4 regions of the Methylophaga sp. UBA678 genome follow, and region 2 is predicted to be linked to each of the others. Evidence: riboswitches for the same ligand, from Rfam matches in the RefSeq annotation. Region 2 holds a riboswitch; each other region holds the start of a gene.
What was found. Region 2 has a riboswitch for cyclic di-GMP ahead of B3014_RS10480 (hypothetical protein). Riboswitches for the same ligand answer to the same signal wherever they lie in the genome.

Region 1 (7,966 bases), on a different contig from region 2:
TAGTTTTCTTGATCAAATATACAGCCACCTTCAGTCACATATAGACGAACCGCCTAATTTGGATAAAGTGTCATTTTCATTTGGTCTCAGCCCAGCATCCATGAAACGAAAGCTCAAAAAGCATCAAACCAGCTTTCAACAACAATTAGACTTGGTCAGAAAACATACCGCTATTTATTTGTATGAGGTTAGGCAGATGAATAGCCAGGAAATAGCCGAGTACCTCTGTTTTAATGACATGAATAATTTTCGACGAGCCTTTAAGCGCTGGACGGGAAGTTCGCCATATCACTTGTTTGCACAATAAATAATCAAGAAACAGTTAGTTTTTTGATACGTCGCATCAAATCGCTTAATTCTGTTCAGCATAAATTCAGCCTGGTGAGGCTATAACTGAACTGTAGCTAAGTATTAGCTCAGTCAAATTAAGGAGTCATCCTATGAACAGATTAAATACCTTTCTCTCTATCAGTGCCCTAAGTATAGCTAGCTCAGCCTCTGTTGCCGTCGCCGATAACAAAGGCTTTGAGTCAAAAAAACTAGATAGTGTTACCAGTTCGAGTCTTATTGATAGCCAAGAGCAAACAAGGAATCACACAGATATCAATAAGCACCAAGAAATAACAAAAAAATAAATTGCTAATGATGAATCTACTAACTGTTACCGATTTCACTCCTCATCGGTAACAGTTTTTTTTTGCCTTTTATTCTTGTTTATATATTTACACTAAACGCCATAAACACTATTTTAAATAGCCAATAAGCCGCTTTTCTCGCTATCCTATACAGCCAATCTATATCAATCCTTCGATTTTATTGACATCGAAAAGTGGAGCAGGAAATGCAAATCGGTAGTTCAATTTACCTCGACTATCAGGCGACCACGCCGATAGAACCTCGCGTTGTTAGCGCGATGGCACCGTACAATAATGAGATTTTTGCTAATCCACATTCCACGGCCCATGTGCTTGGTCAGCAATCTGCGGCAGCGGTTGAGACTGCGCGTAGCACCATTGAAAAGTGCATTAATGCCTCAAGTGAAGAGGTCATTTTTACGTCGGGTGCGACTGAGTCGAACAATCAGGCGATTGCCAGTGTGTTATTTGGCAATACTACTGAACGTCGTGACATTCTTATCAGTGAAATTGAACACAAATGTATTAAAAATGCCGCCTATTTTTATGCCGCAAAACTAGGTTACAAAGTCAAAGAAATTCCAGTCGATAACACCGGGCTGATTAATGTAGACGCTTATCAATCATTATTGTCTGATCAGACATTGTTGGTCTGCATTATGGCGGTCAATAATGAAATTGGCACTATTCAGGATGTCAAAACCTTTGCTGAAATGGCACACTCGGCAGGCGCTCTGTTTCATTGTGATGCGGCTCAAGCACCGGAAGCGATGGATATTGACGTGAAAGACTGGAATGTCGATATGCTGAGTTTGTCTGCACATAAAGTGTATGGCCCAAAAGGTATTGGCGCGATATTTATCAAAAATGATCTGCAGGCCGAGTTACCACCATTTATTCAGGGAGGAGGGCAACAGTTTGGTATGCGTTCAGGCACCCTGGCCACGCCTCTCTGTGTTGGTTTTGCTGAAGCGATGCGTATCACAAAACAAGAAGCAAAAACTCACCGCGAACAATTAACGCATTTGAAACGTTTGTTTCTACAGCAACTGCAAGCGACGCATATTCCATTTAAATTAAATGGCACACAAAGTCATTGTCATCCCGGCAATATCAATGTGCAATTCATCGGTTGTGATGCGAATAAGCTATTAGAAAAACTCCAGCCGAATGTCTGTGCTTCTACAGGCTCTGCCTGTAACAGTGAAATGGTCTTGCTTTCACATGTATTAAAAGCGATTGGGTTGACGGATGAAGAAGCAGGATCATCCTTACGCATCAGTCTGGGACGTTTTTCAGATGAACAACAAATAACAAAGGCCATCGACTATATAAAAGCGGCTATCGAAAAATAATTCCGATTTTTTATTGTGATAACCATTTGTTAACTTTGACCGGCGTAATCTAAAAATCCCAACCAATACAAGAGGGATTAATGATGAAAACAGCACTTTTTTCAGTATTAGCCGCGATGGCAATGAGCACAGTGACATTCGCTGAACCAGCATCAACTGACGATATGGCTAAACATGATAAAAAAGGATATTTCGCTCATATCGACAGCAACGGTGATGGTGTTATTACAAAAGAGGAAGCCACAGCGGCAGCATTAAAACGCTTCGAAAAAATGGATACTAATGCTGATGGCAAGGTGACCAAGGAAGAAGCCGCAGCGGCCCATAAAAAACATAAGGGTGATAAACGCCCATCCTGCAAAGATAAGAAAGAAAGTTAATTTCTCTTATCACACCATATTTAGAAGGGAGTCAGTGACTCCCTTTTTTATTGCTTATTTATTTTTCTCACAAAATCATACTTTTGGCTGATAGTCGCTATAACCCCATTTCATTATGATCGGCGTGTTATTTAATCGGCCAAACTTGGTGTGAATCAGGGACGGAAAGCCACAGGCCTTGTTGTTTAACAAGGTGGCTGGGTTGCACAAACGCAAGGAATCCGAGTGATGATAAATAAACAACGACAGTTTCTGTCGCTCTCTACTACGTTGCTGTGCAGCTCATTTTTACTGGCGTCGTCAGTTGTGCATGCTTCTACACAACTAGATGGCACAAACACATCCCCAATCAGAGTTAGTGATGGTTATATCGCAAAGAATTTTGAGAATGCCAGTAAGTTGACTGTTGATGATGCTGGATCGCTTAGCCTGTCTGGAAAGAGTCATTTCGATAATCTTAAGTCAGGAACAGTCTTTAACAAAGGCAAAATAGATAATCGTGGTGAGATAAATAACTATGGCGTAATAGAAAACAACAGTGAATTTGATAGTGGAAAGGGGATGCTTAAGAACTATTATGGAGATATCCTAAATGCCACTAATTCTCGATTTATTACTGATAAGCTTATCAATAAGAAAGGTTACATTTCTAGTAATGGTCAATGGGGAGTAGGAAATAGGATAGACAACGAAGGTACAATTCGAATTTTATCTAAGGGGACAATGAGCGGCCTCAAAGCCAGTATTTATAATAATGGTAATAGTAAATTTATTAATCTTGGCACAGTAGAAAGTGGCAATTTTTACAATAGGTCAGGGTCAGGAAACAATGGCTTTCATAATGAACTCACGGGTATTTTTACAAGCCACAATATTTTCTATAATTTGAGTTCTGGCTTGGTCGTTAATGATGGACTATTCAGAAACGACGGTAGTGTTGCCAACGAAGGTAATTTCAATAACAACGGACAAATACTCAATAACAAATCATTTGAAACATATGGAACATTTACCAACACAGGTGTAATTGATAATACTTTCGCCACATTTAGCAATACATCTGGAAAGACATACTCAGGCGGATACAGGGTTGGCAGGCTCACTAACAATGGCACGATAAACAATAATGCCATCATGAATAATACTAAGTCGGCTGCATTCATTAATAATGGCATACTCAATAATAATAGCGGTTCGACATTTAACAATGCTAGCGGCTTTAGTAATCAATCAAATGGTGTTGTAAATAATCACTCTATTTTCAATAATCAAGAACACAGCACATTTAACAACAAGGATAACGCTAGTTTTGTCAATGATGAAACAGCGAGTTTGAATAATGATGGCACTCTCAGCAATCGGGCAGGAGCTACATTAACCAATAAGGGCATTATCACTAATAACGCAACAGGCACTCTCAACAATGCGGGTGCATTGATTAACTCAAACACCAGTGAATTTGCTAACGATGGTACGCTCAGTAATCAGGCAGGTGGTACGTTAACCAATCAGGGCATTATCCGAAATAACACAATTGCCACACTCAATAATACAGGTAACTTGATTAACTCAGATAGTGGTCAATTTGCTAATGCTGGCACTTTTAATAACAACGAAAATGGGCAATTTCTCAACAATGGTGTGTTTGCCAATGGCGGTGTTCTGAACAATAAGGGCACATTTACCTCCACCTTATATTCCACAATGGCAAATTATGGAGTTATCAATAATCAGGGCCAATTTATTGCTCAGGGTGAATTTATCAATGGCAGCGTCATGAATAACGGCCAGTTTTTGATTGATGACTATGCAGACTTTACTAACGTCAATACCCTCATCAATACATCTGATGGCACCCTTAACCTGAAGGGCAAATTGCTCAATCAAAAATATTCACCCTCGAACATCACCAATGAAGGTGAGTTTAATATGAGCTATTACAGTCAGCTTGATAATGAAACCTTATTCACCAACAGTGCTTCCGGCACTTTAACGAACGATGGCACGCTGAATAACTCAGGTACCTTAGCGAATAATGGCACCTTGATTAATCACCGACAAATAAATAATACGGGTGCGTTTTCAACCAGTGGCCAGTTAACTAACTACAATTACATCAGTAATACCGGTTCGGCTGAGATGACACTGTCTAGCACTGGCACGATGACAAATCGGGGAATGCTGTCAAATGACGCTCGGCTGATAAATTATGGTGTTATCAATAATGCGATTAACGGCACAATCAATAACACGGAAGAGTTTTTTAACAATGGCACCTTGAATAGTGATGGGGCAATTAACTCTGTCGGCCTTCAAAATACCGGAACTATTGTCAATGCCGGCACGCTGACAAGTTATTGGCTGCTGGATAATGAAAACACCATTACCAATACTGGTGTGATAAATAATAATGACACCAGTACGTTCAATAACTTCGCTACCGTGACAAACCTGGCTGGAGGCAATATTGTCAATACTGGCGTGTTTGTAAATAGCGGCACCGTTGAGAATGCTGGCACACTGACTAATGCCTCTGTCTTAAAAAATAAAGTCGGTGCAACACTCAATAATACCGGCGTGCTCAATAATAACGATGAGTTCATCGTTGAGGGGGTACTGAGCAATAGCGGTCAGCTGACTAACTCAACCTCAGGTGATCTGAATGTGGCTTCATCCGGCCAAATCAATAATAGCGGTCGATTTATTAGCGATAATAGACTCACCAATGCAGGTCGCATAACGAATAACACGGGGGCGCTTTTTAATAATACCGGGGAGTTTTATAACAACAACACATTCGCTAATGCCGGTGAGTTCAATACGCTGGCCATGGAGAATAACGGTGTCATCACTAACACCGGTGAGTTTAATAATCACTGGCTTATGTATAATAAAAATAGCCTCTCCAATGAAGGAAAACTGACCAATGTCTCCACTGGTTCGCTATCAAATACCTCAAAGATAAGCAATAAAAGTAGCGGTAACTTCACTAACTTTGGTGAGATCAACAACCAAGCAACGATTGAGAATGCCGGTGTCTTATCTAATCAAGGGACACTGAAAAATAACGGCATCATCACCAACTCTGGTCAATTTATTACGACGGATGGCCACATTGTGTCTGGCACTGGTGAGTTTATTCAAACCGCTGGCAGTACCACAGTAAATGGCAGCATGACCCAAAAGAACGTCAACATTAATGGCGGTAACTTGAACGGTCACGGCGTGATTAATAGCAATGTGTTCGTGAACGGCACCAGCTATAGCGATTATGCCAGCCTGACCCCAGGTAACTCTATCGGTAAACTGACGGTGAATGGCAACTACACCCAAGGTACATTTGGTGCAATGAATATCGAGTTTGATGGTAATAGCACGGATGTATTTGCTGTGAATGGCGTGGCGACACTAGCGGGTGTGTTGAGTTTTGACTTTATCGGTTCAGAACTTAAAGCCGGGATCTTTAATTTCATGACCTTCAGCAGCTTGGTCGGCAGTTTTGATAACATCATTCTGCCGCTGATGAGTGGCTTTGATTTTGATGTGATCTTCGGTGATACCTTTGCCAATCTGGTGATTACTGAAAGTGTCAGTGCGGTACCCGTACCGGCAGCCATTTTCTTGTTTGCACCAGCACTGCTGGGATTTATTGGTATACGCCGTCGTGTGAGCCAACGTTAAAGTCAATGTGAAACGCGAGGAAAAAGCCGTCGTTAATGACGGCTTTTTTTTCATTTAAACTAGGCTGATTTTTCAATTTTATGAATAATGACCTATAAAAATAATAAAAGGCAGGCGCAGACGTGAAACTATTACTAGTTGATGACCATCAGTTATTTTTAGATGGCTTATCAGCCTTACTCAGCAAGGCAGATAGCATTGATATCATTGATACTGTCAATAACGGTAAAGAGGCCTTTGATAAGTTAAGTTCGGGACAATATGACGTGGCCTTGATTGATCTTCGTTTGCCGATCATGGATGGCTTTCAGTTGTTAGCGTCCTTATCGGATTCATCGTGTCTGGTGCCGATTATTATTGTTTCAGCATCGACTGATCCGATAGATATTGATACTGCCTTTAACCTCGGTGCCATGAGTTTTATTCCTAAGTCGTCATCAGGAGAGACCATTCTTCAGACCATCGAGCAAGTGATGTTGGGTCAGAAAGTGTTTCCAGACAGTGACATGGACAAGCTAAAACCAAAAGCAGAGCAGTGGGCGAGTCAGCACAATCTTACCCAGCGTCAGCTTGAAGTGTTAAGGCTGATGAGGCAGGGATTCTCTAATCAGGCGATTGCTGAACAGCTCTCGATAAGCATGCCAACCGTGAAATCACACGTCAGTGCCATTTTTCAAGCATTGGGTACACAAAGCCGTAGCGAAGCCGGTAAAAAAGCTCACCAACTTGGTTTGGATTAATGTTTCGATTTACTAACCAACAATCGTCTACTGATCTGGGGCGATATCAACAAAAGATAGATATTGAAAAAATTCTGATTGCTCATCGTAATTGTCCCGCCACCCTTATCGGTAATGCACTTGGTGCCATCCCCATCACACTCGTCATGCAGAATACATCGTATTCGCTGGCCGCTATTGCCTGGTTTACTGTCTTATATCTATTAATCATCGTGAGATGGTGGCATTACCAAAGCTTAAATATTGAAACAGCGCAGACTACAGAGGTTTTCCAATATGGCAGAGTCCAGATTTTATTAGCCTTTTTTTCTGGCTGTATATGGGGGACGGCGGGCATCCTGTTTTTTGATCCGGCGCACATTTCTAACATCGCCTTTGTGATTTTGACATTAGTGTGCATGCTGGCAGGCAGCTTGGCTTCACTCTCTGCCAGACCTGTTGCTTATGCTGCTTTTTCTCTGCCTACCATGTTGCCTCTTAGCCTGATTATGCTGTTTCAGGATGAGCATTTTTATAATTGGATGGGGTTTGGCTCTATTGTCTATTTAGCTGCGACATTTGCCTTTTGTTTAAACCTGTATAAAGTCATCGTCCAGTCACTGAAATTACAATATGAAAACTTGGACCTTATTCGCGATCTACAAGAACAAAAAGAGGTCGCTGATAAAGCCAATCGTGATAAATCACGCTTTCTAGCCTCTGCCAGTCATGATTTACGTCAACCTTTACATGCCGTTAATTTATTCACCGAGCTACTCGGTCAAAAACTAACATCAGCATCTCAACAACAAGATATTCAAAATATTCAACAGGGCCTTCAGTCATTAAATGAGTTGTTGGATGTATTGCTCGATATCTCTCGGCTGGATGCGGATATCGTTCATGCCAATAAAGTCAGCTTTGATATAGGCAGTTTGTTAGAAAAAATAAAAGCGCCATTTGAAATTGATGCTGCAAGACATCAACTTAGTTTTGATATGCAAACAGCGTCTTATAACGTATTTACTGATCCCTTATTAATAGAGCGGGTGATAACGAATTTATTAGTGAATGCGATTCGTTATACAAAACAAGGCGGCGTCACTGTTTACCTTTCTGAGAAAGATAAAACACACATTCGTTTGCATATTGTCGATAGCGGTATTGGGATTCCTGAGGATTCGCTCAATGATATT
Region 2 (7,966 bases):
AAAATTTGCCAATCTGCCACAACTATTTAGTCAACCTTAACCCTGCATAACGAAATCAACCTGTTCGTCTAAGTTATTATGAATTCAATCAGTTAGTGTAGTTGAGCATTTAGCATAGCTTAACGTCATCCTCATTCATCATAGTTATCACTCATCCATCTGGTGTAACATTCCTGTCGCATTTATAACAAGATTGAGCGAAAATGACTGGCTTACCGAGAAAAAGCGAAGCGGCAAACATACCTTCTATGGTGGATGGAAGGTTCTTATTAAAAACAATTAAGCACACTTTAAAAGGCGGTCTTTTGCTTCGCAAAGGTCACATCCCTCAAGCGGGTCATGTCGTGCCTGAAAACTTTCTTGGCGTTGGTGTCGCTGCATCTGATGATGCTCGCGTCGATGATTACATCATCAATCATCTACACGAACTTAATATCAAGTCAGTGCGTATTGATCTCAGTTACGGTGATGTGACTGGTAATGCAGGTAGATTACTCAGAAAACTCATCGCTGAAGATTTTGATGTGCTTCTTCATCTCGTTCAACCATTTGATCAAGCGCATCAGATGGAGACCAAGGACGCACAGGACACATGGCAACAATTTCTTATAGAAGTCTGTGAGCATTTTGGTTCAGATGTATCAGCAATAGAGATCGGTACGACGATCAATCGTAGAAGATGGGCTGGCTACAGTAAGCCAGGCTTTTTTGCCGCCTGGAAAATCGCTTACACTGAACTCAAAGCAAGAGGTATCACAATAGCCGGACCTAATATTTCTGATTTTGAGCCCTTTTATTCATTTGGACTCCTCGATGAATTAGGTAGCATGTCAATGTTGCCTGACATTCATACTAATAACCTATTTACAGAACGTGTTAGTGAGTCGGAGCGCTATGATCATCGTGTACTGGGCTTCAAGTGGGCAAAATTACTTAAATATAATTTAGTTAAAAAAGCTCGTTTAATGAGAAAGGCGGGAGATGAAAATGGCGTGTCACGATTTGTGTCACCCGCCGCCTTCTGGACACTACCCAGAATCGAGCGAGTTTTAGTTGAGAAAGAACAAAAACAAGCTGATTATCTGAGTCGATATTTTGTTTTACTCGCTGCATCAGGTTCGCTAGAGAAAGCATTTTGGGGACCTTTACTCTGCGCAAGAGAGGGGCTAATTGATGATGGTAGCGAACAATATCCTAAGCTTGAACGTATCACCCATTACGCCAGCGTGATTGGTCCATTAGAAAGCTTCCGTGCTCGTCCATCTTTCTATGCATTAAAACAAGTCATTGCCGCTATTTCCGGTGCTGAATACAAAGGCGCACTGGCAACGACAAAAAATATTGAAATACATGCCTTTAAAAAAGACGACTCCGTGGTGCACATCGCATGGACCATTAACGGTAAAGCTTGTGATCTGGCTAACCTTTATGATGAGTCAGACTTGCAAAAAGCTGAGTTTAAAAATCGTGATGGTCATGATTTAGGATCCTCAGCACATTTCGTTAACGAGTCACCGATGTTCCTCCTCTGGGAAGGCGTTGATGAAATGACACTTTCTGCAGACCACAATTTAACGACAACTTCTCTGTTCGCTCACACAGGTTATGGGCAATACTTCCCCATCAATGAAAATGGCTGGGTTGGTATGCTCTGCGCTCAGGATGACATGCATGCTGAGGCGATAGTTAAACAACTTCACCCCGATTTACTTCCCGCTTATACAAAAGAAAATACCTTCAGGAAAGCCCGAAATATCATTTGGAGAGTTCCCGGCGTTAATGACGAAGAAGTTGTAGCAAAGAAACCACTTAAGGTAGCAGTTCAAAAGCTTATCGTTGATCGTTTCAAACCAAGTAAAGCCCGTAGAAGTTGGAATGCAGCAGCTGAATTATCGCGTAGAAATATATCAACGGCACGAGCTATTGCTTACTTTGAAAAAAGTGGTGACAAAAGCATGTTGGAAAATGTGTTTATTTGTGAAAAAGTTGATCATGATTTCAATATTCGGGACATGTTCAATGCGCTTCGTGAAGGAGCAAACAGTTATCAGGGAGTAGCGGAGGAAACAATCTATCGTGCATTGTCAGAATTTCTTCAACAAATGCATGCTCGAGGTGTATTTTTCCGTGACTTAGCTGGCGGCAATATACTCGTTAAGAAAAGAAAGCCTGGCTTGACGTTCACATTAATTGATATCAATAGAGCACGCTTCTACAACCACCCAGTTAGCATGCCTAAACGTCTATCAGACTTAACGCGAATTACATACAAGCTGCATCCGGAAGGCAGGGACAGATTTGTGGAGATTTACCTGAGCGGTATGCGAAAAAGTAAAAACTTTACTTTCACCTATAAAGTCCCGTTTTATCTATATGACTTCAAAGTGAGTATGAAACGTAAGTTCGGGCGAAAAGCGATTAAACGCCTATTCAAAAAGATTAATGAGATTAATAACCCTGTCAAAGCTGTTGTCATCTTTATATTTGTAACAGCATTGACACTGAGCATCGGCTTCGAATAGGTGGAAATGATTGATAAAATCACTCTGTATAAGCTAAGTATCATGATAGGCGGTGCTATGAAAGAGACTTATAAGAGAGGGGCGCTCTATTCAGACAAGCCATTACGACAATAGTTAAACATTAGCACAGCAGCTAAGCCTGAAGCTCGTAGACTAAATGCTTTTTTTGTTGAGCAATAGCCACCAAAACGACTATCAAACACTAAATAAACAATAAAGCCACCATGTGATGGTGGCTTTATTATTCCAAATAATATTACCTCGTTAAACAGCGAGCTTTACTTTGCGACGTAAGCCCATGAAACCAAGTAGCGCAGGAGCAAATAGCAAGGCTGCTGGTGGCAATGGCACCGCCGACACCTCAAAAGAGGTAAAGCGATATTCACCCTTAAGAATAGTATTTATTGATTGCCCTCTGTCATCCCATGTGATGTAAGCCAAGTCGGAGGCCCCAATCCAACTTATGCCATTATTCAACCATTCTTGCGTACTAATCATGATATCACCTGTATCAAACAAGTCTGCTATGGTGAAAGACTCGTATGTTGAGCGCCAATTAAATACGGAAAACTCTCCGAAAGACAAGAGACCGTCATTATTCAGATCTTCACCTACAAAATTTCCAGAAAACTGAAACTCTCCACCATCATACTCTGGCCATCCAGCAACAAACTCAGCTTTAACGACAGTCGCAGCCCATGTGCTATGTGATAGCGTCAATAAAAGCAGACTGAATAGTATCCACACTATTTTTTTCATAAGAAATGTCCATGTTATGCAGCCCAGCCCTGATACCAATAATGTACAGCTGTCGGTTTTCCGTCCCTGACTCACATCAGGTTTGGCGTTAATGTATTGAATAAATTTAATAAATGAAGTTAGCTTCGGGTAACTCAAAACAGATGAATATTCATAAAAATCTGTTATTCACAGATTACTGAACTGGAATTAATAAAGATATCGTCCAAAAGTATGATTTTGTTCAAAGGGATTACTGAGCGTAGTAAGCCAGTCAAAGTTAGTGCTATCTTGACTGTTGCTACTATGTGGGCACTGTTACGCGTGCTCTAGGAGTGAATTAGATAAACAGAAACACTATTAAAATCGAATCCATCAAAGCATCGCAGATAGCGTCCTCAGACTCATCCAAAAAGTAGATGAAGATACAAGTTTATTAAGCAATGGGCTCATTGGCTCGGCATATCAATATTTGAGACTTTGCACATAACACAGAACTATCTCAGCAGCGCTACTCATACGGTATCAATAGCTGCTGAAATAACCTGCTCAAGCGCGCCGAATATGCTTCACCTCTATCTGTATCTTTTTCTACCATGAAGCATCTAGCATTTTTTCAATGTCACCCCATTATTTTGACTCATTCGCAAATTTTCCCTTTTTACTTATTTGATTCCTTAGAAAGGTGATGCAGCTCATATTTATCGAGTAACGAATTCATCTTTTCTTCATCACCGCCGACATATGATGTTTGCAACAACATTGCGAACAACACACAAGAGATATCATCATGTTTGGTAAGTCAAAACAATTAGCAGATCAAAACGCAGCATTGGAAAAACAGTTACAGCCATTGCTAGAAATGTTCACAGCTATGCAATCTTCATTGGCATTCATTGAATTTACTCCTGAGGGAGTAATAACCAAAGTGAACGATAATTTCTCACGCGTGACAGGTTATTCCTCAGCAGAGTTGATAGGACAGCACCATCAACTTCTATGTGATAAATCCGAAGTTGAATCTTCCAGATATAGAGACTTTTGGAAACATCTCAACAATGGTGAATCTTTTTCTGGAGAAGTATTACGCAAGCATAAAAATGGTCATGATATTTGGCTGGAAGCGAATTATTTCCCAATAAAAGACAGTGAGGATCGCGTCGTTAAAATTTTTAAGATAGCGAATGATGTCACCGCGCGTGTAGAGCATGCTCGTAGTAATGATAGTTTGCTGTCCGCAATCGATCGGTCAATGGCTATCATTGAGTTTGACATGAAAGGCCGCATCACCCATGCGAATCAGAATTTTCTTAATCTTATGGGATATACACTTGATGAAGTGAAAGGACAACACCATAAGATTTTTTGCGAATCAGACTATGTCAAAAGCGCCGAATACACGAAATTCTGGGAAAGCTTAAATGAGGGTCGTTTTGTTGCTGATAACTTTAAACGGATAACCAAATACCAATCAGAGGTGTGGCTTGAAGCGACCTACAACTCCATCTTTGACAGTAATGGCAAGCCGTACCGTGTCATAAAGTTTGCAACTGACATTACGGAAAAAGTTCGGCGTTCTGAGCAAGAAAAAGCTGCAGCTAACACGGCTTATACGGTTTCGCAGGAAACAGAGAAACTGTCATCCACAGGTGAAGAAATTATTTTCAAAACCATAGATAAGCTTGAGCAACTGAAACAACAGTTCAGTCACTCCTCAACAGAATTGGAGCAATTAGGTGTTGAAACAGCTCAAATATCATTTATCGTCAAAACGATCAGTGATATCACTGAACAAACAAATTTACTTGCTCTGAATGCCGCCATTGAAGCAGCCAGAGCTGGTGACAGTGGACGTGGATTTGCTGTTGTTGCAGATGAAGTTCGTTCACTGGCTACAAGAACATCTCAGTCGACAGCTGAAATCGCAACAATGATTAATAAAATTCAATCCAAGAGTGATTCAGTGATTAAAAGCATGTCAGGTAGTATGTCCGGCGTAGAGTCTGGTGTAGAGCTAGCTAACAATGCTGGGAATACGATAAGTCAGATTAGAAGTGGTGCTCAGAGAGTGGTTGAAGTGGTAGAAAACTTCTCAAATCTTCGCTAATTACAGCTCAATGATCAGAGCCACATTCATTAATGTGGCTCTCTATTTCGCTGATACGATCTCAGGCTTTTACCACGGCATGATACTTAAGCCGATAATCATAAACACCAAACTGGCTACCCACCTTGCCACTTTGAGAGGGATAATCTTCAACATCGCTTCGCCAGCATAAACGACGGGTATATTTGCCAGTAGCATCCCGATGGTGGTTCCCAGCGTTACCATGACAATATCTTGATAATTTGCCGCTAAAGCAATGGTTGCCACCTGTGTTTTGTCACCAATCTCAGCAATAAAAAATAAACCAGTCGTAACAAGAAAAGCGCCATATTTCTGATATTTGATGGCATCATCATCTTCTTTGTCTGGAATCAGTAACCAACCAGCCATCACAATAAAACTTAAGCCTAGTATCCACTGCCCTGTAGGACCAAGAATATACTGTCCCAGCCACGTGCCAAGCCAGGCTGATGCAGCATGGTTCAATAATGTAGCTACTAGAATACCAGCAACGATCGCTGATTTATGACTAAATCGTGCTGCTAACATTAAGGATAAAAGCTGGGTTTTATCGCCTATTTCAGCAAGTGAAACAGTCAAAGTAGAGGTAAGAAAAGCATCCATGATATAACTCCGGCGGGATAACAATACCAAGACAAACAACGACCTCCCGCCTGAGCGATCATTATTTGTCTTAGGTCTTGTCAATACCAGCAAGCTGGTACGAAACTGCCATGAACCTTGAGGGTTCAATTATGTTGACAGCTTCAAACACCGGTAGGTGAGTAGACTACTCCCCCAAGACGATTTCCATATTCTATCTTTTATAGAATGATTTAACTAGGTTTCTTACCGATTCATTAAGTAAAATGAACGCATCCGTTTGATTATTGGTGTGAAATTCCCGCGGCTGACAGCTCGACACAATCCTTTACCTCTCTATGATTAAAATTTCTGATCAAAGCTACCTTGTGAAAGGAGCAATCAAAACACAAGCCGACGAGCTATTAACAGAAATCGATCGCATCATCAGCTCATCTCCGTTAAGACAAATGCAGACAAAACGAGGTCACTATGTCGGCGCCAAAATGACCAACTGTGGTGAATGGGGCTGGGTAAGTGATAAGAAAGGTTATCGATACAGCCGTCTTGATCCATTAACCAATCAAGCTTGGCCAGCAATGCCGACGATGTTTAAAGCTCTGGCAATGGAGCTGGCTTCATCCGTTGGGTTTGATCATTTTCAACCAGATGTGTGTCTGATTAACCAATACATACCCAAAGTCGGAATGGGCTTACATCAAGACAAGGATGAACACGACTTGTCACAACCTATCGTTTCATTATCACTGGGCGTGCCTGCAATTTTCCAGTTTGGTGGTTTTAAACGCAGTGACCAAGTGAACTATCATCTACTCGAACATGGCGATGTGGTTATCTGGGGTGGCGTTGACCGCTTACGATTTCATGGTATACAACCCCTGAAACTTGGTCATCATCCACAAACTGGACAAACGCGATATAACCTGACGTTTCGTGATACAGGTAACATTATCGACTAGACTAACAATAGGCTTATACGCATAATGGGCTAGGCTATGTATCAAACTGACGTTTTCAATGAGCCATAGCTATCCAACTGTCAGCTTACAGGTTCCGTGAGCTATTTTTTTAGTGGCTTTACTGCAGGATGCACTATAAAAAAGCAAAGACAATCAGGTCCGTTACCTTGATTCAGCAAGATAAATCCATCATTCAAAGTTCATATGCAAACGCAAGGAGGCAAAGCATTCTGAAAAAATCAAAGCAGATATTGATCATTGATGATCAATCAACCGGTCGTACCATTCTAGAGCGCGTTATTCAGCAGGTGGCAGAAAATATCGATATCACGTCATTGAGTAGCCCAGAAGAAGGGCTGCGCTGGCTTAACGAGCATGAACCAGATCTCATTATTACTGATTACCGCATGCCAAACATGAATGGTGTGGAGTTTATCAAAAAGGTTCGTGCTTTAGCTCACTGCCAGACCGTTCCCATTGTCATGATTACAGTCGTGAGTGAGAAGTCGGTGCGTTATGAGGCGCTTGAAGCCGGTACAACCGCATTTCTCACCAGACCCATTGACCAAATCGAGTGTCGAACAACCTGCCGTAACCTGTTACAAATGCAAGAACAGCATCTGATCATTCAGGATCGTGCTGATTGGTTGGCCAGACAGGTAGAAATCGCTACAAAGAAAGTCGTCGACCGTGAAAAAGAAACATTATTAAGATTAGCCCGTGCCGGAGAATACCGCGATGAAGGAACAGGCAACCATGTCATTCGTATGGCAAAGTACGCACGTGAAATTGCCGCAGCATTGAATGTGTTTACACAACAAGAGTGTGAGGAATTAGAGTACGCGGCTCCGATGCATGATATTGGCAAAATTGGGATTCCAGACGGTATCTTACTCAAAGCAGGACCACTGAATGAGTTTGAATGGGAGATCATGCAAACTCACACAACTATTGGTCATGCCATCCTTTCTGACAGTCAATCCCGGTATATGCAAACAGGTGCCGTTATCGCCTTGAATCACCATGAACGTTTTGAT
Region 3 (7,966 bases), on a different contig from region 2:
CAACTTAAACCGGCTAATTTTTTAGCGAAACGATTTGCAGCAAAAGAAGCCGCCGCTAAAGCCATGGGAACAGGATTTCGGGATGGTTTAAGTTTGCGTCATATCAGCGTCAGAAATAATTCACTGGGTAAACCTGAGTTACAGTTCGAAAAAGTGGGACTGGAACTGAAAGAAAAAATGCATATTGATAAGGCGATGTTAAGCCTGAGTGACGATCATGAATATGCGATTGCTTATGTTGTGTTAATGGAAGCAAATTGATGAAATCTTACCCGACGATTGAAGCGTTTATTGGCCGCACGCCGCTTGTCAGATTACAGCGTATTCCCGGCGAGTCGAGTAATACCATTCTGGTGAAACTGGAAGGTAATAATCCAGCTGGCTCGGTTAAAGACCGACCTGTGGTGAGTATGATTCAGCAAGCGCAGTTACGCGGTGATATCACGCCTGGCGACACCTTGATCGAAGCGACCAGTGGTAATACGGGTATTGCTTTGGCGATGGTGACGGCGATATTAGGGTATCGAATGATTCTGATTATGCCGGAAAACAGTAGTGCTGAACGTCGTGCTTCGATGAAAGCGTATGGTGCCGAACTTGTTCTGACAGATGGTATGGAGTCCGCAAGGGATCTGGCCTTACAAATGCAGAAAGAGGGCAAAGGCAAGGTGCTAAATCAGTTTGGAAACTTTGATAATCCTCTGGCCCATTATGAATCTACGGGGCCTGAAATCTGGGCTGATACCGAAGGTGAAGTTACCCACTTCGTGAGTTCAATGGGCACGACTGGCACAATTATGGGTACATCTCGCTATTTAAAAGAACAAAACCCAGCGATTCAGGTGGTGGGTGTGCAGCCGGCAGAGGGCGCCAGTATTCCAGGTATTCGCCGTTGGCCGCAGGCGTATTTACCTGAGATTTTCGAGCCAGAGCGCATTGATATGACAATAGATGTCACACAAGATGAAGCAGAAACCATGATGCGACGACTGGCAGCTGAAGAAGGTATTTTTGCCGGAGTGTCATCGGGGGGTGCATTAGCAGCAGCTATGAAGATCTCTGAGCAGGTAGAAAATGCGGTGATTGTCAGTATCGTCTGTGACCGTGGCGATCGTTACATCTCAACAGGCGTTTTCTCTGCCTGATAATGAGCTATCTGACGCCAAAGTCAGTTTTCTTATGGCTATGTTTATGGTCATTACCGGTATTCGCTATTAATACGATTCAAATTAGTAGTGAACATAGCTGGGCAGAAAAATTTGATGCGAAAGAACTGAAAACCTATGTTCAACTCACTTCCGGTGATCTGAAGCTATCAGGGACCGCTGCTCAAATCACCTTAGCTGAACCACTTAATCAATTACGCAATGTGACATTTGAGTGTACAAAAGCAGCTTGGTTAACGGATGCCTTTCGTTGTCAGTCAGGTAGTTTACAGTTTTCTCATCCTGAGCTGGGGCAGCAACAAATCCAATTTAGTCTCGATGTCAGTACCGAAGGTGAACAATATGATATCCAGCTAAAAAATCTGAGACTGGATGGCGGTACGGTAAGCCTTGATATTAGTCTTGATGAACAGCATTGGGACGCGAATATTGATGCTCAGAATATTCCCTTATCAGCACTACAGAAATGGCTACCTCAATTTTTGGATAAACAATACATTGATGTGGTCAACAACTGGCAGCCTCAAGGTCAGATATCTGTTCAAGCACGTCTTGATGGAAACCTGCTGGGAGTATTGTCAGCCACCGCAAAGTGGCAATTAGCTGATTTGGGTTTTAGTAATACGACGGCAAGTCAGGTGGCGGAAAATGTCACAATGCAAGGTGATATCGTCTTACATAATACGGACAATACCTGGGATATTGTTGCTGTATCTTCATTCACCGCAGGCCAGGTTTATAGTGATCCTATCTTTGTCGATTTATCTACTTCTGCCATGGAGTTAAGCATTGAAGGCAAGTATGAATCAGGCTTAAATCACTGGACCTTAGCGGATATTAAGTTAACGCAACCAGAACAATTTACTTTAGAGGCCACTGCTGAAATAACAGATAATATGCCGACTAAGGTTGAAGCGAATGTGACTGTAAAAACGCTATCACCGTTTTATTCCACATGGCTAAAGCCTTTTATGGTGGGCACTGCCGCAGCTGATTTACAATTGTCAGGTCAGGTTTCATCCTCAATAAGTTGGTCTGACAAGCAGCATCAGCTGAGTGCCACGTTGAATAACGTCAGTCTGGTGGATAGTGAGCAGCGTTACAAGGCGGATAAGTTGAATGGTGAACTGGTTTGGACCAATAGTGATAAGCCTTTAAATGGTTATTTATCCTGGCAGCAAGCCAAACTTTATGCTGTCGATATTGGTGCCGGCAGTCTGCATACGCAAACTGTGAAAAATGGCTTTAAGTTAGTAGAAGAAACGACGATTCCCGTATTGGATGGAGAGCTACAAATAAATCAGCTGAGTTTGCAGCAACAAGAAGATAAACAGATAACCTGGTCATTTGATGGCTTGTTGTTACCGATATCCATGGAGAGTTTAACGCAGACACTGGACTGGCCGACAATGCATGGTAAGTTATCGGGCGTTATTCCTCACGTGCGATACCAATCTCAGCAATTAACTATCGATGGGGCACTACAAGTTAAAGTCTTCGATGGTACGACAGTCATTCGCGACTTGCGTTTGACGGATCCTCTCGGCGTATTACCACAACTGTATGCCAATATTGATATCACAGAGTTAGATTTAGCACTGTTAACCAAAACGTTTGATGTGGGAAAAATTACAGGTCGTGTGTCCGGAGCTGTTCATAACTTACGATTGTCTGATTGGAAACCGGTCCAGTTTGATGCCACATTAGAAACGTCTGAAGATAATCCGGGAAAACGTGTCATCAGTCAGCGTGCCGTAGATAATTTAACGCAGGTCGGCGGTGGTGCAACAGGTATGATATCCAGAAGTTTTTTACGTTTTTTTGATGACTTTTCTTATAAACGTTTAGGACTGTCCTGTTATTTACGAAATGATGTCTGTGAAATGGCTGGCATCGAAGATGCTGATCAGGGTTACTATATTGTGAAAGGTGGTGGTGGTTTACCACCATGGATTGATGTGATTGGTTATACACGAAGAGTGGACTGGGCAGATTTATTAGAGCGTATCAAAGCGGTACAAAATAGTTCTGGACCGATAATTGAGTAAGGAGAGGTTATGCAAATCATGAAATGGTTAACGGGGACGGTGTCGGGATTAATGTTGGTCTCGTGCGTGACTATAAATATCTACTTCCCAGCAGCGGCAGCTGAAAAAGCGGCAGATAGAATTATTGAAGATGTGTGGGGACCAGATACAAACCCCGCTGAAACGATTAAATCTGATGATCAGGATAAGCAGTCTTCAGTATCAGATGCCAAGTTGCCATTGGCAATGTCGGTGTTGAACTGGATGGTACCGAAGGCTGAAGCGGCAGGCGCGGATATTAATATCAATTCACCCGCTATCAATGCATTACAGTCGAATATGAAATCACGCCATGAAAGCCTGAAGCCTTTCTATAATAGTGGCGCAATAGGTTTAACTGATGATGGTTTTATTACATTGCGTGATGCGAAGTCGGTACCGTTAAAAGACCGTAATCAGTTAAACAGTCTGATTGCCGCCGAAAATAATGATCGTAAAGCGCTCTATGCTGAAATCGCCAGAGCCAATGGTCATCCAGAATGGCAGAATGATATCCAGCAAACATTTGCACAACGTTGGATTAGTAATGCTGCTAATGGCTGGTGGTATCAACAAGGCGGCAGCTGGAAACAAAAATAATTACATCAGATTGATTATAATAACGATATCCAGTGGTGTGAAAACACCACTGGATTTTTATTTTTCAGAGATAAGAGATAACAATGGCAAGACGTAGCCGCAGACAAAGAATACCGCAAGAGCTTGTGACAGCAGAGATTGAGTCATTATCACATGATGGCAGGGGAATTGCTCGCATCGAAGGCAAAACTGTTTTTGTAGATGGCGCATTAGCCGGAGAAAAAGTGAACTTTCAATATAGTCGGGTTCATAAAAAATATGATGAAGCGCGCACGGTAGAAGTCTTGTCTGCTGCTGATGATCGGGTAGAGGCAAAATGTCAGCATTTTAGTATTTGTGGCGGCTGTAGTTTGATGCATATGTCACCTGAAGCACAGTTGGCTCATAAACAGGCCACATTGGCTGAACACTTTACTCATTTTGGTAACTTAAGCCCTGAACAGTGGTTGGAACCTTTAACCGGTCCATTATGGGGATATCGTCGTAAAGCACGCCTCGGCGTTAAATACGTCGCTAAAAAAGAACAAGTTTTAGTGGGCTTTAGGGAAAAGTCATCGCCGTACATTGCCATGCTTGAACAATGTGAAGTGTTAGATCCACGTGTGGGTCATCGTTTAACGGATTTAGCTTCATTAATTGGTGGATTGGAAGCCTATAACCGCATCGCTCAGATTGAAGTGGCAATGGATGATGAACATGTCGCATTGGTGTTTCGTAATCTGGATGAATTATCCGAGACTGATAAAAATGCATTGATTAGCTTTGGACAAAACAATAATTTATGGATTTATCAGCAACCAGGTGGGCCGGATACCGTGTCTTTATTATGGCCTGAGTCTGCTCAGCTTAGTTACGCACCAGAGCCGGGGTTGAACTTACAGTTTGACCCGAGTGACTTTACGCAGGTGAATGCGGGTATTAACGAAAAAATGATTCAAAGGGCCATGACGCTGCTGGATGTTCAGGATGGAGATCGTATTCTTGATTTGTTCTGCGGGCTCGGCAACTTTACTTTGCCTTTAGCTAAACGGGTGACAGAGGTCGTTGGCGTTGAAGGTGATGCTGCACTGGTACAACACGCAAAAAATAATGCCGCACTTAATGCCTTATCTAATGCCGAGTTTGAGCAAGCGGATCTCACCCAAACAGAATTGAAAGATTATCCTTGGGCACAAAAAGGGTTTAATAAGATTTTACTGGATCCTCCCAGAAGTGGGGCATTTGAAGTGTTGCATCAATTAGCTGCGTTAGGTGCTGAGCGATTGGTATATGTCTCATGTAATCCTGCAACGCTAGCACGTGATGCTGGCGAACTGGTGAACCAGCATGGCTACATTATGGAATCGGCAGGCATTATGGATATGTTCCCACATACCACCCATGTCGAGTCTATTGCTGTATTTGTAAAAAAACGTTAAAAAAGATTAAAAACTGTACCAAAGTACAATTGTTCCGACATAGATATCCTCATATTATGCAATCGTCCGGAATAAGTTGAGTCGGACTTATTTATCCGTTAACAGTGAAGTTATCGGACAAGTAGAGTCGTAATAAGCTGATTTATTTTACTTTTTAGTACCAAAGTACAATTGTTTGGCACATTACAACTCACTAATATCTATCTTGCAGATAGTGATTGCATAATAAACAGATAAGCCAACCTTGGTGTGAGCCATGTGACGGAAAGCCACGGGTCTTTTTTTAAAGATGGCCGGGCTGCATAGTAAACAAGGATAATTCTATGAAATTTTACAAATCGGCTATTTTAGTAGCTGCTATGTTGCTAGGTTTTTCAAGTGTTGCTTCAGCAACATTTTTCCATGGTCACCACCACCATCATGGTGGTTGTGGGGACGATTCATCTTTATGTGATAACCCTGAAACATACTCAGAAACATTTACTGCCTCAGTATCGAACTATTATGAGTTTGGTTATATGGATTTCGATGCTATCACTGACCCTGCAGATTTAGACATTACATCTGCCACACTAAAAATTTCGACAAATGCAAATGGTTGGTGGGATGATTTATATGCTTATACTGATAACTGGTATGGTACTGGTTTGAGCTACTTAGGTTCTCTGGATGGCGGTGTTGAAATGTTCAGCCTAAGCTCAGACTTATTTGACGAAATCCTTGCTGGCATCTCATTCAAGGCTTGGTTTTCAAAATGGAGCGAAGACGTTTTCTGGGCTGAGTTAACAGTGAATGGCGAATATTGCCCACCTGTTAGCGAAGTACCTGTTCCTGCTGCTGTATGGTTACTAGGTTCTGGTTTGATGGGTATGACAGCAATACGCAGACGTAAAAAAACTGCCTAAGCTAAGACAGAATACCGTATGATAAAAGCCGCGATTCCATCGCGGCTTTTTTTATGGCTGAACAACTCAAAAATAAACTTCATATTCCTGCAGTGAAGGAAATCGGCTCTCTGATTCATTCAGTGTGGCCTGATTTTGCTGTAACGGATTTTATTGAGACTGCATCTCTCAAACTAGATGAGCTGGAGCTCAAGGCGCGTGCAGATTATCTTGCGAAGAGTTTGCATGTTTATCTACCTCACGATTATGTTGATGCAATAAATATCTTATTAGAGGCGGCTGAGTCTCTTAGAGATGAACATTTTTCTGGGTGGGCACATTACCTAGCCTGGCCATTAATTGATTATGTTGCTTTATATGGTCTGGAGCATCGCAACGTTTCTTTTGCTGCACTCGAAAAACTCACTTCATTATTTACAGCTGAGTTTGCTATTCGTTTTTTTCTGAAGGCTCACTTTGATGAAACCTATCAGCAAATGCTGTTATGGGCTGAACATGATGATGAACATGTACGAAGATTAGCTTCTGAAGGCATTCGCCCGCGTTTACCCTGGGCACCGCAACTCGCTGAACTACGTCATGATCCCGCTCTTATATGGCCGCTTCTTGAGAAGTTAAAAAGTGATTCGAGTCTATATGTGAGACGGTCTGTGGCTAATAACATCAATGATATGAGTAAAGATCATCCTCAAATGGTTATTGATGTCTGTTCTCAATGGCAAAAAAATGCTTCTGATAATACGAGTTGGGTGATTCGCCATGCGATGAGAAGTCTCGTTAAACAAGGTATAACAGATGTCTATCCGCTATTAGGTTTTAGTCACTCGGTTAATATTGAACAAGCACAGCTTCGCCTTTCTCAACCAGTATTACAGCTTGGAGACACGCTCGTGCTGGAATTGGGCATACTGAGCCATCAGATTCAATACCTTGTATTAGATTACAAAATTCGCTTTGTTGGTGCGGGTGGGAAAATAAGCAGAGAAAAAGTGTTTAAATGGAAAAATATTCACTTAAGTGAAGGACAATATCTTCAGCTCGAAAAACGACATAGCTTGAAGAAGATTTCGACAAGACAATATTACCCGGGCACACATGAGGTTGAGTGTTTATTAAATGGCCAGTGTGTTGCCCGGGCAAGTTTTGAGTTATTGATGCCTTAACTGGATTAGGACATGAGTAGGCCGTAAGCAACAAGTGCTAACCAAGCAACAGACATCACGCAGATTAATGCGGCAAAGTTATCGTGAATGTAGTGTTCGATTTTTTCCATAATAGTTCTCCCCTCTGAAAAGATTCTGCTGTCTAAACAGCGTGAGGTTATTATTTATCTACTGTGGATATCGGGCATTGACCTAGATCAAAAATCAATCACTTGCTGAATCGATGCTAATTTATAGGCATAAAAAAAGCCAGTCTAAGACTGGCCTTTTAATAATACGCTGATTGGCTTAGTTGTGATAAAGGCCGTAAGCAATGAGTAACAGCCAAAATGCAGTAAAGCCCAGAATAATATGTGGAAACTTTTCTATCAGCAATTTATCGATTTTTTTTAACATGTTTTTTTCTCGTAGTTCAATAGGTTATACAATTTTAAACTTATTATTATGGCGCTAAAGATAGCAGTTATTTGGCTTTTATGCCAGCTTGTCATCAGCAATATGATAATGCGGATCTTCCATCACATTGACTTCAATAAGATCCGCTGCATTGTTCAGTAATTGTTTACACTCTTCACTTAAATGTCTCAAATGCAGTGTTTTCCCAGCTTTGATATAACGATCTGCCAACGAATCAATAGCTTCAATAGC
Region 4 (7,966 bases), on a different contig from region 2:
GGTTAAACGGCTTGAAATTCAGACCAAAATGTTCTGTATACATGAATTAATAATTCTGATGGGTTGGATGTCTTTCTGCTTTATTAAGCACAGTCCCGACAAGATGTGAACCTTCTAACAACTGTAATGACTTTTTAATGTTCTCTTCATTATTTTTTCCGTCTTCCAGCACCAGTAAAGTACAGTCAAAATAATTCGAAGACATTAAAACATCGTCCGTCTGTAATAAAGGCGGTACATCAAAAATAATTAATCGCGAGTTGTATTGCGATTTAATATCTTTCACTAAAGATGCCATTTTTGGGCTTGAGAGTAACTCGGCTGAGTCTTCAGCTCTTCCCTTCCCTGGTAATATCACCAGCCTCTCTACGCCAGGGTTTACTAGAACATGGTGAAGATACAAATCATCTTCTAGATATTCTTTTAAGCCCACTTCCACATTTAATCCAAAGTAGCTGGCAATCGAAGGATTTCTCAAGTCCATATCGACTAAAAGCACTGTCTGATTGAGTTCCATTGCAATGGCAACGGCCAGATTAGCGGAGACCAATGATTTACCTTCCCCTGCTGTGGGCGATGTAATCGCTATTGTTTGCCAATCATTCTGCCGCATTTTCTGCAGTACCTGTGTACGCAACATACGGAACACTGCTGATTGAGGATTGTTGTAATGACCGGCAATAACCCGATTGTTTTCCAGAACACTGGGTGGCGTTTTAACCACTTTTGTTTGCGTATATTCAATATTCTGTAAAGGCGGTGCTAATGGATCTTCAGGAAAAGAAGTGTTTCTATCGTTTTCCGTAGACACAATTGTATTTTCTGGCTCACCCTCGATCCCTGCATGCTTTTGCTTTGCTTTGTCCAAGGCTTTTTGAATTCTATCCATTCTTATTTCCTACTCGAAGAATCAGGTGACAATTAAAGCAAACTGACTTTTCGCATTAATCGATACCACAGCACTTCGAGATTCATGACGTAAAAGTGTACAGCTATCACTGATGCGATAGCTAACAGAATAGCAATAATGATCCAGCGGTTTCTTAATGTTTTTCTGCGAGCCAGCTCTCGTGTTGTTGTGATAACAGGGATGACTACCAGCGGTGATTTACCAACAATATGAGCAACTTGTGTATACCCTCTTACGCCACCGAAGAACATCTCAACTAAAAGAGCTAATCCTAACCCTGCACCTACAGATGCGCCTAAGCCGAGAACAAGTAATTTGGGTCTATTGGGCTTCTCTGCCTTTGAAGGCACTGCTGGCGGTTCGATTAGTGTAAAGCTTTCACCTTTGTTTTCTGACTCTAAATTCTGTGCTAATTCAGCTTGTAACTGTTTGGCACGTAACTCACGATATTTAGCTACTGTATTTTCGTGATCGCGTGTCAGCTCATCATATGCCCGCTGAACTTGGTATGTTTCCGAAACACGGCGTTCAAATTCAGCAAGTTTTGTTTTAATCTCTTCCTGGCGAACTCTTAAGCGAGACACTTCATTTTCCGTTGAGTCTATTTTGGATTTGAGTTGCACATAAGCGGGATTCAATCGTTCGGATGATGACGTTGTTTCAGCTGGCTGACTGTCAGCGTTTTCCAGGCGTTTTTCCAGGCCAGCAATCTTATTTTTTTGTGCTTTTATATCAGGGTGATTATCAGCATATTTTTCACTCAGCGTGTTTAACTCTGTTTTTGCTTGGTCCAATTCAGCTTGAATGACTTGAGCATCATTCCCTGTGACACCCAGCTCTTTTTCTAATGCATCAATTTGTCGTTTAACTCTTACTACATCTGGATGGGTGGGTTCATATTTTGATAATAAAGTGCTGTATTCAATTCTTAATTGTTCCAGACGCACTTCAGAGGTGTTTGGTTCATTTCCACTGCTTGCAGTTACACCCAGAGGTAAATACATTGGGATAGTAGAAAGCTGAAGACTTAATGTGGTGATTTGATCTTTCAATAATAAGATTTCATTTTGATTGGTACTTTGTTCGTCACCAAGCCGTTCAATCATCGAAAGATTGTATTGTAATAACTCCGGCAGGCTACCGCTGTAACGATCTTTAAATTCGGCAATTTGTTTTTCTAATTCACGTACTTTTGCCTGAAATTTATCGCCCTCCTCCTTAAGGAAGTCTTTGGTTTCTGCAGCTCGGTCTGTGCGTGCTTTGACATTTTCATTGAGAAACTCTGTCACCAGCTCGTTCGCTACTTGCTGTGCTTTTTGTGGTGATTTATCCATGAATGAGACAGTAAAGGCGATACTTGCCCGTTTTGCTCGCCCACTGACAGGGTCTGTTACGTTAGCTTGAACCAAGTCCACACTGACATTGGATTTAAATAAATCGACAATACCTGATGTGGCAGCTGTTTTTTGACGCTCAGCACGATAAAGATCATATTTTCTGACCATGCCCATCACTCTGGATGTCGTCATTAATCGTTGCTTAATCACTTCGATACGCTGATCAGCATAGCTGGTGACTGTTGAACGAACTAGATCACTGGGAATTTCTTGTGACTCAATCAGTATTGTGCCTTGAGATTTATAAGTAGCCGGTAGAGAGAAAACCACCACTACAGTTGCAATGGCTAACAGCACAGCGGGAAAAATAACCCAATATTTTCTGCGCCAGAGAATATTGAGATAGTCCCCTAAGCCCTTTACTTCTTCTTCCATTTATTATTGCTCTTTGCTGTGATTTAGCGAGAAAAACGAATACCATTCCAATTGTAATCGATGTTGAATGTGAGTGCATTGCCATCTACATTCTTTCCGTCTGATTCATCGACACTTCGATACCTGTATCCAAAAACAAGGGACCAGTCTTCATCTAACTTCCAAGATAAACTAGGTGAAAAATCAAAATATTTTGTTTCTGTGCTATCTAAATCATCAGCACTACTATATTTACGATAGCTCGCAGATAAGTTACCTGTAAGCTTTTCTGTGAAGTTTCTACGATAAGTAATGGTGTAGGCATCTTGCTCATTGACATCCCCCTCACTTGAAGGTGTTAATGATCTACTTGCAGATAAGGTATAACTATTCAGCTCATCTTCTCGGGTTGTGCTGACTGAGTAATCTAACCCTGTACTTTGGTCTGATGTTTCTGGACCTATTACCGGGCTATTTACACTATCCAGATAACGTGCACCCAGTAAGCCATTGACCGACCAAAGTTCAGACAGTTGATATTCACTAGTCAAACCCAGTGAATAGGAATCATATTGATTATCGAGCCTATCTGATTCAGCTTGATAATTAACGTAGGTAAACGATAAGCCACCATTTAATCTTTCTGTGTATTGATGCTGCCAAGCTAAGTTCAAACTAGCTGTTTCATTATCTGTGAGGTTAGATGACGATCCAAGAATTGAGTTATTGTTGCTTGAGTCATCAGATTGCTTACGCGTTTGATAAGATAAACTCGTGCTTATGGTATCTAGCTCAGTTAGCCTGTAACTAAATGATGGTGAGATACTCTTTGTAATCGTTGTAGAAATATTACTGAAGTCAGCTGTATCCTCTTCAGCAATATCCCGTGACTCACGTTCAGCATAGTCTAATTTCAGTCCGTAAGTACTTCGCTCAGTGGCATAAGTCGTATTAAAACTCGCAAATGGATTTTCTTTATCAAGTTCTTTTAAGTCTTGATATCGACTAATTCTATACCCGAGACGTATTTCAGATGTCGAGTTCTCTAATGAGCGAGTTAGTGAAAGGGTTGGATCAATGTTCAAGCTAAAGTCATCTAACTCATCTTCTCGTAGTAGTTCATTATCATCGTATTTAAATTTAGGATCTGCCTGAGCATTAAATACCCATTCAGCTGCCGACGCAGTGTTGCTTAGTAACATAGGCAACAGTAGCGGAATATATTTTATCATTGACACGCTTCTCAGCTATTATTCTGCTTAAGGTACGATGATGACGTCACCGCTTTCTAGTGTGATATTGGTATTCAGTGCTTTACCTTTTTTTATTTCAGCATATTTCACCGGTAAGACTTGTTGAGTTGTGCCGTCTCTTCGTAGCACGATAATGTTATTTTCTTCTGCATATGGAGATAATCCACCAGCTAAGCTTAAAGCCTGCATAGCATCCAGAGGTTGATTCATTACAAACGAACCTGGATTTAGGACTTTGCCCAGAATGTGTACCCTATTACCTTCAACGCTAGTAACAGAGAGTGTGACAACAGGATCAGCTAAGTATTCACTGAGTTTTTTGGTTAATTCTTCTTCGACGTCAGCTACTGTTTTATCTTTAGCAACAATTTCACCGGCTAGTGGGAAAGTAATAATACCGTCTGGCAGCACGACGGCTTGTTTTTGTAACGCTTCCTCATTCCATACTGAAATATCTAGGATATCGCCCGAATTTAATAGATAACGCTGGTCTGCAAAGACGCTTGAGGAAAATAGGGAAGTGAGAATCAAAAAGAAGAAAATGAAGCGTTTTGACATGAGGGAAAATCCTTATCTATAAATGACATTCAAATTTGATATTAACACTCTATTTTTCAAAAAAAAAGGGAGCTTTTGCTCCCTTTCATTTTGTTACAGTAAGTTACTGTTAATATGAATCTTAATTCTTATGCAGCAACTGCTGATTTTCTTCTAAGCCCTAAGAAGCCTAATAAAGCAGGGGCAAACAAGAATAATGCTGCTGGTACTGGTACGGCAGATACTGACACATCATATTTTAGGATGTTAGAAGATGCATCAATAATATCTAAACCATAAACAACGCCAGCTGTTAAAAATGCTGTGAAACTAAAGTCGCCAGTAATATCAAAAGTTTGTGCGCCAGGTAAATAATCTCCACCTAAATCTAACTCACCAAATACTAATGTAGCCCCTGTTAAAGCTGCGAACGGGTTGAAAGACCATTCCACTTTGACTGCGGTGTTGTCATCTGATGAAAGATCAAACAGTGAAGACCAACTTGTCACTTCACCAACTGTTCCACCAGCTAATACAGTACTGTTATTATTGACATCAACTGACTGTGTTGCGCCACTTGACCCTACACCAGTAAGAGTCAATGTTGCAGCATTAACACTGACCGAAAACAAAAGAGCTACAAAAAATAGCATCGCTTTTTTCATAATAAACTTCCTTATGCATAAGTTAATAAACAAGCAATGCAACCCAGCCATCTTTATACACAAAGATCTGTGGCTTTCCGACCCCGCCTCGCGGCGAGTTTGGCTTTAAATCAATTATCAAATTGTTAGTTTGATAATTACCTATCTGACTTTTCAGATGGTTTCATCTTACGAGTCCAATCGAGTTCGTGTCTATTGTACCTTGGTACAATGTCTATGATTAATTTTCGTGCTTAATAAAATACTATATTGAAGGATAATATAATTCCAATAAAAAAGGGAGCTTAAGCTCCCTTTTTTAATTTTGTGTAACTTTTACTTACGCTGCAACAGCTGTTTTTCTACGCATACCCAAAAAGCCTAATAAGGCAGGGGCAAACAAGAATAATGCAGCTGGAACAGGTACTGCAGATACTGATACGTCATATTTAACCACACCTGAAGTCGCATCAATGATTTTTAAGATGTAGTTTGTGCCAGCAGTCAGCATAGCAGTGAAACTGAAGTCATCGGTAATTGCATATGACACTGTGTCACCCAATGTACCGAATACTAATGTGGCACCAGTAATCGCTGGATTAAATGACCATGCAATCACAACTGGTGTAGCTTCGTCAGTTGATAATGCAAACTCAGAACTCCAAGTACCAGCAGTAGAAACTGTACCACTACCTAATACAACTGAACCAGATGTGACATCAGCACTTTGACTTGCGACAGATGAACTTACTTCAGACAGAGATAACGTCGCGGCGTTAACACTTACTGAAAACAATAAAGCTACGACAAATAGCATCGCTTTTTTCATAATAAACTTCCTTATGCATAAGTTGAAAAAACAAGCAATGCAACCCAGCCATCTTTAAAAGTTTAAAGATCTGTGGCTTTCCGACCCCGCCTCACAGCGAGTTTGGCTTTAATTACACAACATCTAACCCGCTGACGTTGTGTAAGATCATATGATTAAGATCTTGCTACAAAGCCATCACCGTTGATGTCTATTGTTCTGATTGCTATTGAAAATAATGACGATAACAAGTGTTATCTGGCATCGATGATTGATGCATCTATTTCAATAGTAGTTATATGATACCGTGTCTCATTGCAGGCAACAAGTTTATTTTCCTAAGTAAAACTACTGATACTCAGTCGGGAATTCAATAGGCATTTTTACCCACAAACCCTTTGAATATCGTTAAGAAAATAATCTCAATATCTAATAACAATGACCAGTTCTGGATATATTTTAAATCGTAATGCACGCGACCTTGCATTTTGTCCAAGGTATCAGTTTCCCCCCTAAAGCCATTTATCTGGGCTAAGCCCGTAATACCTGGTTTGACTTTATGTCTCAACATATACCCTTGAATCTGAGCGCGGTATTGTTCGTTATGTGCTACAGCATGAGGCCGTGGGCCTACAATGGACATGCTTCCGCCCAATGAATTAAAGAATTGAGGTAACTCATCCAATGATGTTCTTCTCAAAAAACCGCCAAATGGTGTGATACGGCTATCATTCTTTTGTGCCTGTGTGACAGTATCTCCATCTTCTGTTACCGTCATCGTGCGGAATTTCCAGACTTTAATTTTTTCACCATCCATGCCATAGCGTGTTTGCTTGAAAAACACAGGGCCCTTAGATGTCAATTTAACCCCTGCGGCAATCACCATCATAGGAATAGCGATCATCGTCAGAATAAGGCTGCTTAGGATAATATCTTCCAGCCGTTTAAGGATACTGTCGATACCAGCAAAAGGGGTTTCATAGACTGAAATGGCGGTAATTCCTTGGTAATCAACCCACCTGGAATTAAGCAAGTTAAATGTGAATAAGTCCGGAACAAGATATACAGAAGCCGTACTATCGGCTAATAGCTCAGTAATGTGTCTGATTCTATGCTCAGCAGACATAGCCAAGGTGATGTAAACAGTATCCACCTTCCCTGCCTTACAATCTTCAATGAGTTGATTGAAATCACCTGCTTTATTATTTGTTACGACCAGATTAGGTTCTGTTTCTACCCGTTTTTGTGACCGGTCATCATAGTATCCAACCAGTCTAAATCCAGACCAATCCATTTCGTTAAATGCACGTTCTAAGCGCTTACCTAGCGTTGTTTCACCGACAATAGCCACATTTCTGGTATTTACACCTCGAGCTCGAAGAATAGCCAATGACGTTCTTACAATGGCATGCCAGGAAATTAACTCTATAGGTGTCAGTAAAAACCATAAGAAGACAAAGCTATCGAGGTAGGTGCCAGAATGGATAAAGAAGATATCAATCATGACCAGAATGAAAACACTGGTAAACCATGAAAACATGACGGCAGAGACTTCTTCTCTTAACGCCGTGCCTCGCCACGAGCGGTAGGCATCTTGTGACTCAGCAAAGAAGTTAAACAATACAATAGCGAACAGAAGACTCCAGATGTAAAGTACATCCCAGGTCGCATGGAAAATATCGAATAATGCTAAAAACGTTAGCAGGATAATACCGCTATCAATCAGTCTTGATATGGCATTAATTTTTGCATCGTATTGTCTGATCCTGCCCTGAGCCATCTGTGCTAATTTATCCTATCGTTTTTTAGTCTTTTGATTATAAGTATAAATGACTTTGTATTAGTTGATATTGCTACTGTAATAGTCCTGAACAGTAGAAATTAGTCTTGCAAGCTCAGTTTCTTGTAATAAGTTTATGCCTGCTGCTGCTTTTCTGCCGCCACCTGTGTCGAACTGACCTGCAATAAAATCTGCTCCTTCCTGACGTATTTTAGGCGCTCTGATACTCACGACATAAGCGGCTGAATCAGGTATTTCTGTAAGAATTAAATGTGCTCGAGAA

Region 1: linked by a shared signal. The riboswitch ahead of B3014_RS02155 (beta strand repeat-containing protein) and the one ahead of B3014_RS10480 (hypothetical protein) in region 2 are both predicted to bind cyclic di-GMP.
Region 3: linked by a shared signal. The riboswitch ahead of B3014_RS11285 (VPLPA-CTERM sorting domain-containing protein) and the one ahead of B3014_RS10480 (hypothetical protein) in region 2 are both predicted to bind cyclic di-GMP.
Region 4: linked by a shared signal. The riboswitch ahead of B3014_RS00445 (hypothetical protein) and the one ahead of B3014_RS10480 (hypothetical protein) in region 2 are both predicted to bind cyclic di-GMP.

What each region holds. Positions count from the first base shown of each region.
Region 1 is NZ_DBNG01000006.1:53,645-61,610, forward strand. Features, by position in the region: gene B3014_RS02135 (AraC family transcriptional regulator) at 1-307, shown strand, start outside; gene B3014_RS02140 (hypothetical protein) at 441-635, shown strand; gene B3014_RS02145 (cysteine desulfurase family protein) at 842-1,990, shown strand; gene B3014_RS02150 (hypothetical protein) at 2,071-2,370, shown strand; cyclic di-GMP riboswitch class I at 2,499-2,580, shown strand; gene B3014_RS02155 (beta strand repeat-containing protein) at 2,599-6,051, shown strand; gene B3014_RS02160 (response regulator) at 6,174-6,791, shown strand; gene B3014_RS02165 (hybrid sensor histidine kinase/response regulator) at 6,791-7,966, shown strand, end outside.
Region 2 is NZ_DBNG01000019.1:29,091-37,056, reverse strand. Features, by position in the region: gene B3014_RS10485 (lipopolysaccharide kinase InaA family protein) at 204-2,522, shown strand; gene B3014_RS10480 (hypothetical protein) at 2,787-3,281, opposite strand; cyclic di-GMP riboswitch class I at 3,296-3,378, opposite strand; gene B3014_RS10475 (methyl-accepting chemotaxis protein) at 4,051-5,367, shown strand; gene B3014_RS10470 (TMEM165/GDT1 family protein) at 5,437-5,991, opposite strand; gene alkB (DNA oxidative demethylase AlkB) at 6,309-6,929, shown strand; gene B3014_RS10460 (HD domain-containing phosphohydrolase) at 7,181-7,966, shown strand, end outside.
Region 3 is NZ_DBNG01000021.1:104,642-112,607, forward strand. Features, by position in the region: gene acpS (holo-ACP synthase) at 1-261, shown strand, start outside; gene cysM (cysteine synthase CysM) at 261-1,145, shown strand; gene B3014_RS11270 (hypothetical protein) at 1,148-3,214, shown strand; gene B3014_RS11275 (YdbL family protein) at 3,224-3,832, shown strand; gene rlmD (23S rRNA (uracil(1939)-C(5))-methyltransferase RlmD) at 3,916-5,250, shown strand; cyclic di-GMP riboswitch class I at 5,478-5,556, shown strand; gene B3014_RS11285 (VPLPA-CTERM sorting domain-containing protein) at 5,574-6,155, shown strand; gene B3014_RS11290 (DNA alkylation repair protein) at 6,209-7,318, shown strand; partial or broken gene B3014_RS11295 (SulP family inorganic anion transporter) at 7,793-7,966, opposite strand, start outside.
Region 4 is NZ_DBNG01000002.1:34,532-42,497, forward strand. Features, by position in the region: gene B3014_RS00420 (ExeA family protein) at 1-43, opposite strand, end outside; gene B3014_RS00425 (CpsD/CapB family tyrosine-protein kinase) at 47-889, opposite strand; gene B3014_RS00430 (Wzz/FepE/Etk N-terminal domain-containing protein) at 922-2,682, opposite strand; gene B3014_RS00435 (hypothetical protein) at 2,706-3,893, opposite strand; gene B3014_RS00440 (polysaccharide biosynthesis/export family protein) at 3,921-4,472, opposite strand; gene B3014_RS00445 (hypothetical protein) at 4,601-5,116, opposite strand; cyclic di-GMP riboswitch class I at 5,151-5,230, opposite strand; gene B3014_RS00450 (hypothetical protein) at 5,436-5,924, opposite strand; cyclic di-GMP riboswitch class I at 5,960-6,041, opposite strand; gene B3014_RS00455 (undecaprenyl-phosphate glucose phosphotransferase) at 6,274-7,683, opposite strand; gene B3014_RS00460 (DHH family phosphoesterase) at 7,744-7,966, opposite strand, start outside.